One region of the Variovorax sp. GW823-FHT04B03 genome, then DNA from elsewhere that is predicted to be linked to it. Evidence: riboswitches for the same ligand, from Rfam matches in the RefSeq annotation. Region 1 holds a riboswitch; the other holds the start of a gene.

The links. A riboswitch is a leader RNA that binds a small molecule or an ion and turns the genes downstream of it on or off. The one in region 1 is predicted to bind glycine.
Region 2: another riboswitch for glycine. It lies ahead of AC1RAD_RS02640 (D-amino acid dehydrogenase); the one in region 1 lies ahead of gcvT (glycine cleavage system aminomethyltransferase GcvT).

The regions. Positions count from the first base shown of each region.
Region 1 is NZ_JBXAIT010000003.1:685,644-693,021, reverse strand. It holds gene gcvP (aminomethyl-transferring glycine dehydrogenase) at 1-1,772, opposite strand, end outside; gene gcvH (glycine cleavage system protein GcvH) at 1,830-2,201, opposite strand; gene gcvT (glycine cleavage system aminomethyltransferase GcvT) at 2,273-3,445, opposite strand; glycine riboswitch at 3,493-3,597, opposite strand; glycine riboswitch at 3,610-3,700, opposite strand; gene AC1RAD_RS16310 (hypothetical protein) at 3,732-4,268, opposite strand; gene AC1RAD_RS16305 (L,D-transpeptidase Cds6 family protein) at 4,365-4,847, opposite strand; gene AC1RAD_RS16300 (MFS transporter) at 5,010-6,200, opposite strand; gene AC1RAD_RS16295 (AraC family transcriptional regulator) at 6,309-7,088, shown strand; gene AC1RAD_RS16290 (TRAP transporter large permease) at 7,125-7,378, opposite strand, start outside.
Region 2 is NZ_JBXAIT010000001.1:597,065-604,442, forward strand. It holds gene AC1RAD_RS02630 (FIST signal transduction protein) at 1-1,175, shown strand, start outside; gene AC1RAD_RS02635 (RtcB family protein) at 1,394-2,809, shown strand; gene AC1RAD_RS02640 (D-amino acid dehydrogenase) at 2,828-4,135, opposite strand; glycine riboswitch at 4,227-4,333, opposite strand; glycine riboswitch at 4,378-4,468, opposite strand; gene rfbB (dTDP-glucose 4,6-dehydratase) at 4,587-5,666, shown strand; gene rfbD (dTDP-4-dehydrorhamnose reductase) at 5,663-6,553, shown strand; gene rfbA (glucose-1-phosphate thymidylyltransferase RfbA) at 6,593-7,378, shown strand, end outside.

The sequences.
Region 1 (7,378 bases):
GACTTGATGGCCAGCAGGCCCGCGTACTCGCCCTGCGAGCCCGCGTTGGGCTGCAGGCTGATGCCCGCGTAGCCGGTCGCTTCGCACAGCCAGGCGCGCAGCTGCGCGTCGAGCTGGGCGTAGCCCTGCAGCTGGTCGGCGGGCGCGAAGGGGTGGATGTTGGCGAACTCGGGCCAGGTGATGGGGATCATCTCGCTGGTCGCGTTGAGCTTCATGGTGCAGCTGCCCAGCGGGATCATGCTGCGGTCGAGCGCCAGGTCCTTGTCCGACAGGCTGCGGATGTAGCGCAGCATCGCCGTTTCGCTCTTGTGGGTGTTGAACACCGGGTGCGTGAGGAAGGCGCTGGTGCGGCGCAGGTCCTCGGGAATCAGCGGCGTGGTGTTGGCGGCCAGCTCGTCGAAGCGCGGCATCGCGGTGCCGGCGGGCACGAACAGCGCCCACAGGGTTTCGATGTCGGCGCGCGTCGTGGTTTCGTCGAGCGAGATGCCCAGGTGCTGCTGCAGGCGCTGGCGCAGGTTGACGCCGCCGGCCTGCGCGCGCTCGATGATCGCGGCGGTGTCGTCGCCGGTGCGGATCGTGAGCGAATCGAAGGCGGTGGTGTTCACCGGCTCGCGGCCCATCTGCGACAGGCCCTTGGCGAGGATGGCGGTGAGCACGGCCACGCGCTGCGCGATGCGCGTGAGGCCGTCGGGGCCGTGGTACACGGCGTACATGCTGGCGACCACGGCCGGCAGCACCTGCGCGGTGCAGATGTTCGAGGTGGCCTTCTCGCGGCGGATGTGCTGCTCGCGCGTCTGCAGCGCGAGGCGGTAGGCGGGCTGGCCGTGCGTGTCGACGCTGACGCCGACGAGGCGGCCGGGCAGCGAGCGCTTGAACGAATCGCGGCAGGCCAGGTAGGCAGCATGCGGGCCGCCGTTGCACAGCGGCATGCCGAAGCGCTGCGTGGTGCCGCAGACGATGTCGGCGTCGAACTCGCCGGGGGCGACCAGCAATGTGAGCGCCAGCAGGTCGGCCGCGACGATGAAGGCGGCGTCGCACTGGTGCGCGTGGCCCGCGAGCGGGCGCAGGTCGTGCACGTGGCCGGTGGTGGCGGGGTACTGCGCGAGCACGCCGAAGAACTCGCCGCTCACCATCAGGTGCGGCAGCGTTTCCGACACGGTGCTCACCTTCACCTCGATGCCCAGCGGCGCGGCGCGCGTCTTGATGACTTCGATGGTCTGCGGGTGGCAGTCACCCGACACGAGGAACACGTTGCTCTTGCTCTTCACGCTGCGCTTGGCGAGCGTCATGGCTTCGGCGGCGGCCGTGGCCTCGTCGAGCATCGAGGCGTTGGCGATGGCCATGCCCGTGAGGTCGCACACCATCGTCTGGAAGTTGAGCAGGGCTTCCATGCGGCCCTGCGAGATCTCGGCCTGGTAGGGCGTGTAGGCGGTGTACCAGGCGGGGTTCTCCAGGATGTTGCGCAGGATCACGCCCGGCGTGTGCGTGCCGTAGTAGCCCTGGCCGATGAAGCTCCTGAACACCTTGTTCTTCGACGCCAGCGTCTTCAGCTCGGCCAGCGCGTCGGCCTCGGTGACCGGCGCGGGCAGGCGCATCGGCCGGGCGCGGCGGATGGCCGCCGGCACGATGCCGTCGATGAGCTCCGCGCGCGTTTCCGAGCCGATCACCGGCAGCATGCGCGCCTCGTCCGCTGCATCGATGCCGATGTGGCGGGCGAGGAATTCTTCGGCGTTCTCTAGTTCTTGCAAAGAGGGAAGGGCGGGAATCGGCATGGCGGTGAAGGCTCGGGGAGAAGGAACGAAGGTGCGAGGAAGCTGCTGTTCAGCGGATCAGGATTCGGCGGCGAACTTGTCGTAGCTGGCGGCGTCGAGCAGGGCGTCGAGCTGCGCGGGTTCGCTCAGCTTGACCTTGAAGAACCAGCCGGCGGCCAGCGGGTCGCTGTTGGCCAGCGACGGGTCGGCGCGCAGCGCTTCGTTCACTTCGGTGATCTCGCCCGACACGGGCATGAACACATCGGCGGCGGCCTTCACCGACTCGACCACACCGGCGACCTCGCCTTGCGCGAAGGTCTTGCCCACTTCAGGCAGGTCGACGAACACCACGTCGCCCAGCGCGTCCTGCGCATGCACGGTGATGCCGACGGTGGCGGCGCCGCCTTCGGCCGCCACCCATTCGTGGTCCTTGGTGTATTTGATGCTCATGAAAAAACTCCTCGTGGAAAAAGTGGAATCGGGATGCAGAGCCTAGCCGGGTCTGCGGTGTTCAGTGTCGGTCAGCCGCGGTAGTAGCGCGTCGGCACGAAAGGCATCGTCGACACCTCCATCGGCACCGGCTTGCCGCGCACGATGGCCTGCACGCGCGTGCCGGGCTCGGCGAAGGCGGCGGCCACGTAGCCCATGGCCACGCAGCGGTCGGCCGTGGGGCCGAGCAGGCCGCTGGTGACGGTGCCGATGTCGTGGCCTTCGAGCGACTGCAGCAGCGTGCCGTCGCGCACCGGAATGCGTTCGAGCGCCACGAGGCCGACGCGCTTGCGCGTGAGCGTCTTGTGGTCGGTGTGCCCGGCCGCGCCCGAGGCGACGGCGGTCAGCTGGGCCAGCACCTTGGCCGCGCCCGGGAAGCCGCCTTCGCGCGCACCGCCGGCGCGGCGCACCTTCTGGATCGCCCAGTTGAGCGAGGCTTCGACCGGGGTGGTGGTGGTGTCGATGTCGTTGCCGTACAGGCACAGGCCGGCTTCGAGCCGCAGCGAGTTGCGCGCGCCCAGGCCGACGGGCTTCACTTCGGGCTGGGCCAGCAGCAGGCGGGCGAGGGCGTCGGCGTCCTTGCCAGCCACCGAGATTTCGAAGCCGTCTTCACCGGTGTAGCCGCTGCGGGTGACGAAGGCGGCGATGCCGCCGATCTGCACCGCGCCGCCGGTCATGAACACGAAGCGCTCGATGCCGGGCGACAGCCGCGCCAGCGTGGCCGCGGCCTGAGGGCCTTGCAGTGCGAGCAGGGCGTGGTCGGGCAGTGGCTGCACCTGGCAGCGCGCGCCGATCCTGGCCTGGATGTGGGCGATGTCGGCCACCTTGCAGGCGCCGTTCACGATCACGAAGATCGAACCGTTGCCTTCGTTGAAGAACATCAGGTCGTCGAGGATGCCGCCCTCGTCGTTCAGCAGCAGGCCGTAGCGCTGCTTGCCGGCGGGCAGGTCGATCACGTCGACGGGCATCAGGGTTTCGAAGGCGGCGGCGGCATCGGGGCCGACGAGGCGCAGCTGGCCCATGTGCGAGATGTCGAACAGGCCGGCCGCATCGCGCGTGTGCTTGTGCTCGGCCATCAGGCCGGCCGGGTACTGCACGGGCATGGAATAGCCGGCGAAGGGCACCATTCGGGCGCCGAGCTCCACGTGGAGGTCGTACAGCGGGGTCTTGAGAAGTTGGGCGTCGGAAGCGGAGGAAGCGGCCACGGGGCACTCCAAAGGGGCAGTCGAAATCCATGGCTGCAACGCCACGGGCCACCCCTGCTGTCCGCTTTACCTGAGAGATTCGCCCCACGATCGGGGTTTGCTCCTTCGGTGGGCCGCGTGCAATGCCACGGCCTCTCTCCAGCAAGGAAACGCCGGTGGTTGCCGGCGTCTTGTCAGTCCTTTTGCCTGAGCGTTCGGGGAACCCCTGCGCCTTCGGCGGCCCCGTCGCGCGGGGCTCTCTCCTGACCCGGCGAGTGTAGTGGATCGCGGGGCCGGGGCTGGCGGCTCAGTGCACGGTTTCGGCCGGCGGCAGCAGCTTGTCGATGCGCTCGCGCAGCGAGTCGGCGCGCTCGGGGCCGGCGGCTTTCTCGATCTCGGAGAGCATCAGCGCGGCGATGGTCAGCATGGCCTCGCGGTCGCGGGCCTCGCGCAAGGCGTCGCGCATCTGGTTGGCGAAGCGCGGGTCGCGGCGCACGAACATGCGCTCGCAGATGTCGAACAGGAACATGCGCGTGGTGGCCAGCGAGCGCTTGCCGTCGAAGCTGTCGGCCGAGGTGGCGACCTGGATCGGCTCGGCGGCGGGGACGGGCGTGGGGGCCGGTGCGGGCGGTGGCGCGACCGGTCGTGCGACCTGCAGGTAGCCGCGCTGCATCAGCCCCTGGATCGCCTGCTCGGCCTCGACGCGGCTGGGGAACAGCGGGCTGAAGTCGGTCAGCGAGCGCCGGCCGTCGGCCATGAGCAGCAGGGCGCGCTCACGCTGGCTGAGCGTGCGCTGCCCGGCCTGGAGTTCGTCGCGTGCCTTCTCGGTCTTGGTGGGGAACATGGCGGCCACAGCTTTCGGAGGTCGAAGGCTGCAGCATCGTTGCAAGTGGTGACATCTTCGTGAACCATTTGCCTTACAGGGACAAGGCGGCGCGCGTCAGTTGCCCGCGCTCTCCTTGCGGATCAGCCAGCGCGTGCCCACGCGCTGCAGCTCGAGCGTCTTGCGGTCGGTCTCGGTGAGTGCGTCGGCGCTGTAAATCTGCCGGAACTGCGCGCTGGCCGAGGTGCCCTGAACGCTGATCACCAGCCCCTCGATGCCCACGCTGATGCGCGACTTGCCCGTGATGCGGGCGCGCCGGTCGGCCTCCCAGCGCTCGCGGGTCTGGCCGCGCGCGGGGGTGAAGTCGCTCGCGTAGGCGGCGAGGTAGCGCTCGACGTCGCGCGCGGACCAGGCGGCGGCCCAGGCGCGCACGGCGGTTTCTACTTCGGCGAGGTGGGTGACGGGATTGATGGGGTTGGCGGGGGCGGCTGCTGGTGCAACGGCTGCAACGGGCGCGGCGGCCGGCGTGGCCGCGATACCGGCGGTGGCCAGCAAGCCGGCAGCGACAAGGCTGCTGCCCTGGGCGACGATTCGGTGCATGGCGTCCTTCTCTTTCCTTCTTCTTGTCTGTCAGGCTCGACGTCGAAGCTTGCGTCGATTCTGGCAGTGAAAGAGGAGGCGTGCGGCGTTGAATCGCCCACGGATTTCGGTGGTCCGTGGTTCAGGGCGCGTCCATAGGACACCGGGAGCGCGGGGCAGGGCTCAGGCCGCCGCAGCCTCGCCCGCCATCACCTGCACCGTCCGATTGCGAAGCCGCAAGGCCAGCACGGTTGCGACGCACAGCACGCACAACACCACCGTGAGCGTGACGCCGAGTCCGCGCGCATCCGACAGCAGGCCGAACAGGGGCGACACCAGTCCGCCGACCGAGAGCGCGAGACCGAGCGTGATGCCGCTGGCGGTGGCCGGGTTGCGCGGCAGGTAGTCCTGCGCGAGCGTCACCTGCGCGGCGAAGGGCAGGAACATGCTCATGCCGAGCCATGCGGTGCAGGCCAGCGCCGCGGCAGGCGTCGAGGCGAGCACGAGGCCTGCCATCGCCGGCAGCGCGAGCAGGTAGCCGCAGCGGATCGTGCCCATGCGCCCGATACGGTCGCCGAGCCAGCCGCCGGCCAGCGTGCCCACGGCCCCTGCGGCGGTGAAGGCGGTGAGCGCCGCGGCGCCCTGGAAGGTGCTGCCGTGCAGGTCGCGCGTGATGCGCAGCGAGAGCATCGACAGCACGGTGACATACGGGATCGACCAGCCCACGATGGTCGCCACCAGCAGGCTGAAGGCGCGCCAGTCGTTGTGCGGTTTGAGCACCTGGGCGCGGGCCTGCGCTGCGCGCGCTGCCGTTGCCGCGTGCTGGGCGGCCGCGCTGCGTCGTGCGTTCGCCGCGACCCACACCACGCCCATCGCCAGCGCGGGAATGCCCAGCAGGTAGCTGCGCGACAGGCTGCCGCCGCCGACGACCGTGGCCGCCAGCACGGGCGCGAACGAGGCGCCGATGGTGCCGCCCACCGAGAACACGCTCATCGCCTTCTGCGAGGCGCCGCCGGCCGCGCGCGCGGCCACGGTGGCGGGCGGGTGGTAGGCCGCGATGCCCAGCCCGCACAGCGCGACCGCGATCCAGGTCAGCAGGTAGCTCTGGCTCAGGCCCGCCAGCACCACGCCCAGCGCCGCCACCAGGAAGCCCACGGGCACCAGCCAGGCGCGCGGGTGGCGGTCGGCGTACAGGCCGAACAGCGGCTGCACCACGCTCGACAGCCCGGTGGCCGCCAGCATCAGGCCGCTCACGGCCGTGTAGCTGTAGCCGCGCTCCAGCACCATGAAGGGCAGCAGCGCGGGCACGAGGCCCTGGTAGAGGTCGTTGACGGCGTGGGTGCCGGTGAGCAGCCCGAGTCGGCGCGTGTTCATGCGATGGCTTCTTTCTTCGATGTCCGGTTTGAGAAAAAGGGAGGAAAAGCCATCGTAGGAAGACACGGAAAGATGTTCTCGCTACGAATGTGCAAACATCGTCGTGAAATGGACAAACTGAATCTGCGCCCCGACGAGGGCGAATCGACCCCGCGCGCGGTCGCCGTGCTGGCCACCGATCCGGCGGGCGACGCCTTCATTCCGCCGCATGCGCACCGGCGCGGGCAGCTCATTCATGCGATCTCGGGCGTGATGATGGTCGGCGCGGCGGCCGGCAGCTGGGTGGTGCCGCCGGGGCGCGGCGTCTGGGTGCCGCCGGGCATGACGCACCAGATCCGCATGGCGGGCGAGGTGAAGATGCGCACCGTCTTCGTCGAGCCCGGCACGCGCGCCGACCTGGGCGCCGAGTGCCGCGTGATCCACGTGGGGGCGCTGTTGCGCGAGCTGATCGTGGCGGCCGTGTCGCTGCCGCTGGACTACCCGCCGGGCGGGCGCGACGAGCGCGTGATGGAGCTGATCCTCGACGAGATCGAGGCCGCGCCCGCGCTGTCGCTGCATGTGCCGATGCCGCGCCACGCACGCCTGGCCGCGCTGTGCGAGGCGCTGATCCGCGACCCCGCGCAGCCCGCCACGCTCGACGGCTGGGCCGCGCGGCTGCACATGAATGCGCGCACGCTGGCGAGGCTGTTCGAGCGCGAGACCGGCATGACCTTCGGTGCGTGGTGCCGGCAGGCGCGGCTGCTGCTGAGCCTGCCGCGGCTGGCCGCGGGCGCGTCGATCCTGGAGGTGGCACTGGCGCACGGCTACGAGAGCCCGAGCGCCTTCACCGCGATGTTCCGCCGCACGCTCGGCGTGCCGCCGAGCCAGTACCTGCACCCGCCGGCCTGAGGCGGGTGAAGGCGTGGGCGGGAGCGGCCTGCGCCGCTACTTGAACCCGAGCGCGCGCGGCAGCCAGGTGCTGAGCATCGGCACGAAGGTCAGCAGCATCAGCACCGCGCCGTGCGCCCACAGGAAGGGCACCAGCTCTTTCACCAGTGCCGACATCGGCACCTTCGACACGTTGCAGGTCACGAACAGCAGCCCGCCCACCGGCGGCGTGATCATGCCCAGCGTGAGGTTGAAGATCACGATCATCGCGAAGTGCACCGGGTCGACGCCCAGCTTGATCGCCACCGGCG
Region 2 (7,378 bases), on a different contig from region 1:
CGAACCCGACGCTCGGGCTGCTCTACATCACCGACCACTACGCGGCCGAGGCGCAGGAGATTCTCGATCACCTGAGCGCCGAACTGCCCGAGGTCACCGACTGGTCGGGCACCGTCGGCATCGGCGTGTCGGCCAACAACGCCGAGTACTTCGATGAGCCCGGCCTGAGCCTGATGCTGTGCGCGCTGCCCAGCGACCAGTACCGCGTGTTCTCCGGCGTGGCGCCGCTGGGCAGTTCCGAAATGAGCGGCTTCGAGGCGCACACCGCGCTCGTGCACGCCGACCCGGCCACACCCGACCTGGGCGAGCTCATCGGCGAGATGGCGGGCCGAACCGACACCGGCTACCTGTTCGGCGGGCTCTCGTCCGGCCGCGGCGGGGCGCTGCAGTTCGCGGTCGGCGGCAACGGCAACATCCGCGGCCACGGCGCGGCGGGTGGCGTGTTCTCGGGCGGCTTGTCGGGCGTGGTGTTCGGCGAGGGCGTGCGGCTGGTGTCGCGCGTCACGCAGGGCTGCCAGCCGCTGCGCACCGGCGGCGCGCGCGAGCGCGAGATCACCGAGGCCGACGGGAACCTGCTGCTGTCGCTCGACGGCGAGCCGGCGCTCGACGTGCTGCTGGCCGACCTGCAGGTGTCGCTGGACCGGCCGCAGGAAGCCATCGACGCCGTGCGCAACACGCTGGTCGGCCTGGCCGACGCGGGCAGCGACGGCATCCGCCGCACCGGCGACCTGGGCGCCGACGTGCTGGTGCGCCACATCATCGGCCTCGACCCGACGCGGCGCGGCATCGCCATTGCCGACAACGCCGAGGCCGGCATGCGGCTGAGTTTCTGCCGCCGCAACGCGCAGGCGGCGCGCGCCGACCTGATGCGCATCTGCGCCGAGATCCGCGAAGAGCTCGAGCCCGAAGAACAGACGCTGGCCACCGCGCGCGCCGTGGCGGCCGGCGAGGCCGAGGCCGCACCGCATCCGGCGCGGCGCATCGCGGGCGCGGTGTACGTGAGCTGCTCGGGGCGCGGCGGCCCGCACTTCGGTGCGCCGGGCGCCGAACTGCAGATCGTGCGGCATGCGCTGGGCGACGTGCCGCTGGTCGGCTTCTTCGCCGCCGGCGAGATCGCACGCCATCACCTGTACGGCTACACCGGCGTGCTGACGGTGTTCACCGCGCCGGACTGACTGACTGACGGACTGATGGGAAAAAACGACGCGCGCGCCTGCGCCCTGTGTTCGCAAGTGCTTCGCGTCGCTAGAATCCGCCCGCTTTCTTGAATCTCTGCTGCTGCAAGAAAGAGTGATCCGCGCGCCCCGAGGCACGCGGTCGATCTCTTTCGCCCCGCCACGCGATGTGACGGGGCCCGGAAACCGACACGGTTTCCCCGAATGGAATTGCAGCCATGGGCAGCCCCACCCACAGTCATTTTTCGAGACTCCAGCGCGCCTTTTCGCGCGCCCACATCGCCGTCGACTACCGCGACGGCATCTATCACTTACGCAACGAAGCCGCGCAGGCGACCGTTCTTCTGCCGCAGAGCCTGCCGCTGGAAGAAAAAGCCGTGAACCAGCTGCTGGCCTTTGCCAGCGTGCGATCGCCCGACGGCGCGCACGGCGTGTGCAAGGCCTGCGCGACGCCGGACTTTCATCCGGGCTCGGTCGCGCCGGTGGGCAGCGTCGTCGCCACCGATGGCGACTTCGTGATCCCCGCCGCGGTCGGCACCGACATCAACTGCGGCATGCGCCTGCTGACCACCGGCCTCACGCTGGACCAGGTGGCGCCGCACAAGACGCAGCTGCTCGCGCGGCTCACGCGCAGCCTGCTCGACAACGGGCGCGACGTGCCGGTGCACACGGCGGCGTTTCGCGCGCTGTTCGACGACGGGCCGGCCGCGTTCCTGGACGCCGTGCGCAACGAGGGGCTCTGGGCGACCTGCGACCGCGACCGGCTGCAGGCCGAGATCGGCGCGTGCATCGGCCTGGCGAGCTTCGGCGGGCAGTCGCGGCACGCACCGTCGGCCTACACCGGCGCGCGCCACGAGGTGTTCCGCGATCCGTGCCTGGGCACGCCGGGCAGCGGCAACCACTTCGTCGAACTGCAGGTCGTCGACCAGGTGATGGACCGGCACGCGGCCTACCGCGCGGGGCTCAAGGCGGGCGAGGTCGTGGTGATGATCCACAGCGGCTCGCGCGACATCGGGTTCCATGTCGGTGGCCGCTGGATGGACCGCGCGCGGGCCGAGTGGCCGCAAGGCCTGCGCCATCCGAAGAGCGGTCTGTACGGCCTGGCCGGGCCGTTGGCGCAGGAGTACCTCGAGGCCATGGGCGTGGCCGCGCGCTATGCGTGGGCCAACCGCGTCGTGCTGGCCGAGCTGGTGCGCAAGGACTTCGCCGAGCTGCTGGGCGCCACGGCGTCGACGCTGGTGGTCGACGTGCCGCACAACGTGGTGCTGCGCGAGCACGGCATGAACATCCATCGCAAGGGCGCGACGCCGGCGCACGCGGGCGACCTCGCGCTGATCCCCGGGTCGATGGGCGATCACTCGTACCTCGCGACCGGGCTGGGGCATGAGGACTGGCTGTGGTCGTGCAGCCATGGTGCCGGCCGGCGCATGCGTCGGCAGGAGGTGCGCGCGATGCGGCCCGCACCCGGCGACGCCGATGCCAGCTGGCAATGCGTGACCTTGCGCGAGGAGCGCCGCATCGAAGAGGCGCCGCAGGCCTACAAGCCGATCGGCGCGGTGATCGAGGCGCAGGAAAGCGCGGGGCTCATCCGCTGCGCCGTGCGGCTCAAGCCCTGGGTCACGTTCAAGGCGTGACCCAGGGCGCGTGGCGTGTCAGCCCAGTGCGGGCTGCACGGCGCGCGGCGCGGGCGCCGGCATGCCGGCGAACGCGAAATCGACCTCGGGCGCGAGCCCGCTCACGATGCGCGCGATCGACTTGCCCGAGCCGCAGGCGTGCGTCCAGCCGAGCGTGCCGTGGCCGGTGTTGAGGAACAGGTTCGGCAGCTTGGTCTTGCCGATCAACGGCACGTTGCTCGGCGTGGCCGGGCGCAGGCCGGTCCAGAACTGCGCGCGCTCGGTGTCGCCGGCGCCGGGGAAGAGTTCTTCGACGCGCCGCACGATGGCTTCGCAACGCACGCGGTTCAGGTCGCGGTCGTAGCCGTTGAGTTCGGCCGTGCCGGCGATGCGCAGGCGGTCGCCCGACTCGGATGTGTAGCGCGAGAACACCAGCTTGTATTCGTCGTCGGTGAGCGAGACCTGGTGTGCCTTCGACGCGTCCTTCACGGGCAGCGTCACCGAGTAGCCCTTGGCCGGGTAGATCGGCAGGCGGATGCCCAGCGGCGCGGCGTACAGCGGGCTCAGCGAACCCATCGCGAGCACGAAGGCATCGCCGCGGATGCGTTGGAAGCGGCCTTCGTTGTCGGTCGCCTCGACGTGGTCGATGCTGCCACCGGCTTCGCGCAGCGCGGTCACCGTGTGGCTCATGAGGAACTTCACGCCGGCCGCCTCGGCCAGCTTCACCAGCTCACGCGCGAAGCGGTTGGCGTCGCCCGATTCGTCTTCGGCGGTGTAGGTGGCGCCGGCGAGTTGGGGGCGAATGTGGGCGAGGGCGGGTTCGATCTTGATGGCCTCGTCGGCCGAGATGACCAGCCGCTCGCAGCCCAGGGCGCGCATCTGCTCGGCGGGCGCGAGGGCGCCATCGAATTCTTTTTGCGTCGTGTAGAAGTGCAGGATGCCTTGCGTGCGCTGGTCATAGTTCAGGCCGGTGTCTCGACGCAATTGCTGCAACATTTCCCGGCTGTATGTACCGAGACGAACGATCTGTTCGATGTTGTGGCGGGTGCGCGCGGGGGTGCATTCGCGCAAAAACTGCAGGCCCCAGAGCCACTGGCGCATGTCGGCGCGGATGCGAAAGAGCAGCGGCGCATCTTCCTTGCCGAGCCATTGCAGCACCTTCAGCGGCGCGCTCGGATTGGCCCACGGTTCGGCATGGCTGACCGAGATCTGGCCGCCGTTGGCGAAGCTGGTTTCGGCGGCCGGGGTGGCCTGCCGGTCGATCACGGTCACCTCGTGGCCGAGTTGCTGGAGGTAGTAGGCCGAAGTCACGCCGAGCAGGCCGGCGCCAAGAACGATCACACGCATTGCAAGTACCTTTGAGTTTGCAGCGCTTGAACGGCGGGCGTGGAGTGCTATTGAACCAATAGCAAGCAACCGGACGACCGATGTCCAAGTTGCCGCTCCCCCTGTCCTCGGTACCTGAGAGATTCACCCTGCTGCACCCGCAGCGGGTTTGCTCCTTCGGTGCGCCACATGGCGTGGCGGCTCTCCAGACGGCTGTATCGATGAGTGCAGTACTGACCCCTTGCCGAAGTTCCGTGGCGTTGCCTGGAATTTCGTCGGGCCGACCTGAGCGTTTATGGGAGTTTGCGCCTTCGGTAGGGCCTCCGTGGAGGCCCGCTCTCCTGCAATTGTTGGCGATTGTAGGCGGGCCCCGCAAGCCGGCCAAGCCCTGTACATCGGCACTTCACACCGATGGGATAATTGAATGTTGATTTTTGGTAAAGCAAACTTTTTTCTACATGCAGGGGACTCCATGATCCTGGTTACCGGCGGCGCAGGCTTCATTGGCGCCAATTTCGTGCTCGACTGGATCGCGCAGGGCAACGAGCCCGTCGTGAACCTCGACAAGCTGACCTACGCAGGCAACCTCGAGACCCTGGCGTCGCTCAAGGGCAACGCGAACCACGTCTTCGTGCAAGGCGACATCGGCGACAGCGCGCTGCTCGATCGCCTGCTGGCCGAGCACAAACCCCGCGCCGTCGTGAACTTTGCCGCGGAATCGCACGTGGATCGTTCGATCCATGGCCCGGAAGACTTCGTGCAGACCAACGTGCTCGGCACCTTCCGCCTGCTCGAATCGGTGCGCGGCTACTGGAACGCCCTGCCGGCCGACCAGAAGGCGGCCTTCCGCTTCCTGCACGTGTCGACCGACGAGGTCTACGGCTCGCTCTCCAAGACCGACCCGGCCTTCACCGAAGAGAACAAGTACGAGCCCAACAGCCCGTACTCGGCCAGCAAGGCCGCCAGCGACCACCTCGTGCGCGCCTGGCACCACACCTACGGCCTGCCGGTGGTCACCACCAACTGCTCGAACAACTACGGCCCGTTCCACTTCCCCGAGAAGCTGATCCCGCTGATGATCGTCAACGCGCTGGCTGGCAAGAACCTGCCCGTGTACGGCGACGGCATGCAGGTGCGCGACTGGCTCTACGTGAAGGACCACTGCAGCGCCATCCGCCGCGTGCTCGAAGCCGGCAAGCTCGGCGAGACCTACAACGTCGGCGGCTGGAACGAGAAGCCCAACATCGAGATCGTCAACACCGTGTGCGCGCTGCTCGACGAACTGAGCCCCCGCGCCGACGGCAAGCCGTACAAGGAGCAGATCACCTACGTCACGGACCGCCCGGGCCACGACCGCCGCTACGCCATCGATGCACGCAAGCTCGAACGCGAACTCGGCTGGAAGCCCGCCGAGACCTTCGACACCGGCATCCGCAAGACCGTCCAGTGGTACCTCGCGAACGGCGAGTGGGTGCGCAACGTGCAAAGCGGCGCGTACCGCGAATGGGTCGAGAAGCAATACGACGCTGCGCCTGCAAAGGCTTCCGCATGAAGTTGCTGCTGCTCGGCAAAGGTGGACAGGTCGGCTGGGAGCTGCAGCGCAGCCTCGCGCCGCTCGGCGAAGTGGTCGCACTGGACTTCGACAGCACCGACTTCCACGCCGACTTCAGCCGCCCCGAGCAGCTGGCCGCCACGGTGCTGGCGGTGCGCCCCGACGTCATCGTCAATGCCGCCGCGCACACCGCCGTCGACAAGGCCGAGAGCGAGCCCGACTTCGCGCGCAAGCTCAACGCCACCTCGCCCGGCGTGGTGGCCGAGGCCGCGCAGCAGATCGGCGCGCTGATGGTGCATTACTCCACCGACTACGTCTTCGACGGCAGCGGCACCAAGCCCTGGAAAGAAGAAGACGCGACCGGCCCGCTCAGCGTGTACGGCCAGACCAAGCTCGAAGGCGAGCAATTGGTGGCGCAGCATTGCGCGAAGCACCTGATCTTTCGCACCAGCTGGGTGTACGCCGCACGCGGCGGCAACTTCGCCAAGACCATGCTGCGCCTGGCCAAGGAGCGCGACAAGCTCACGGTCATCGACGACCAGTTCGGCGCCCCGACCGGTGCCGAGCTGCTGGCCGACATCACCGCGCACGCCATCCGCGCCACCTTGCAAGACCCGGCCAAGGCCGGCCTGTACCACGCCATCGCCGGCGGCGAGACCACGTGGCACGGTTACGCGCGATTCGTGCTCGAGATGGCGCAGCAGGCCGGCGTCGAACTCAAGGCCGGCCCGCAGGCCGTGGAGGCCGTGCCCACCAGCGCCTTTCCGACGCCCGCGAAGCGGCCGCACAACTCGCGGCTCGACACCACCAAGCTGCAGACCTCCTTCGGCCTGCGACTGCCGCCTTGGCAGGAAGGCGTGGCACGCATGCTGCGCGAGACGCTCTGACCGACTGATTTTTCCCGGCCTCCCACACTAGAAGACCCCATGACGCAACGCAAAGGCATCATCCTTGCCGGTGGCTCCGGCACCCGCCTGCACCCGGCCACGCTCGCCATGAGCAAGCAACTGCTGCCGGTGTACGACAAGCCCATGATCTATTACCCGCTGAGCACCCTGATGCTCGGCGGCATGCGCGACATCCTCATCATCAGCACGCCGCAGGACACGCCGCGCTTCCAACAGCTGCTGGGTGACGGCAGCCAATGGGGCATCAACCTGCAGTACGCGGTGCAGCCGAGTCCCGATGGCCTGGCGCAGGCGTTCATCATCGGCGACAAGTTCGTGGGGAACTCGCCGAGCGCGCTGGTGTTGGGGGACAACATCTTCTATGGGCATGACTTTGCCCATCTGCTGAGCGGCGCCGACGCGCAGGACGCGGGAGCCACTGTGTTCGCGTACCACGTGCATGACCCGGAGCGGTATGGCGTGGTCGCGTTCGACGCACAAGGCAAGGCCAGCAGCATCGAGGAAAAGCCGCTCAAGCCCAAGAGCAACTACGCCGTGACGGGCCTGTACTTCTACGACAACCAGGTCATCGACATCGCCAAGGCGGTGAAGCCGAGTGCACGAGGCGAACTCGAGATCACGGCCGTCAATCAGGCGTACCTCGATCTTGGCCGGCTCAACGTGCAGATCATGCAGCGCGGCTACGCCTGGCTCGATACCGGTACGCATGAAAGCCTGTTGGAGGCGGGGCAGTTCATCGCCACGCTGGAGCACCGGCAGGGGTTGAAGATCGCCTGCCCGGAGGAAATCGCGTGGCGGCATGGC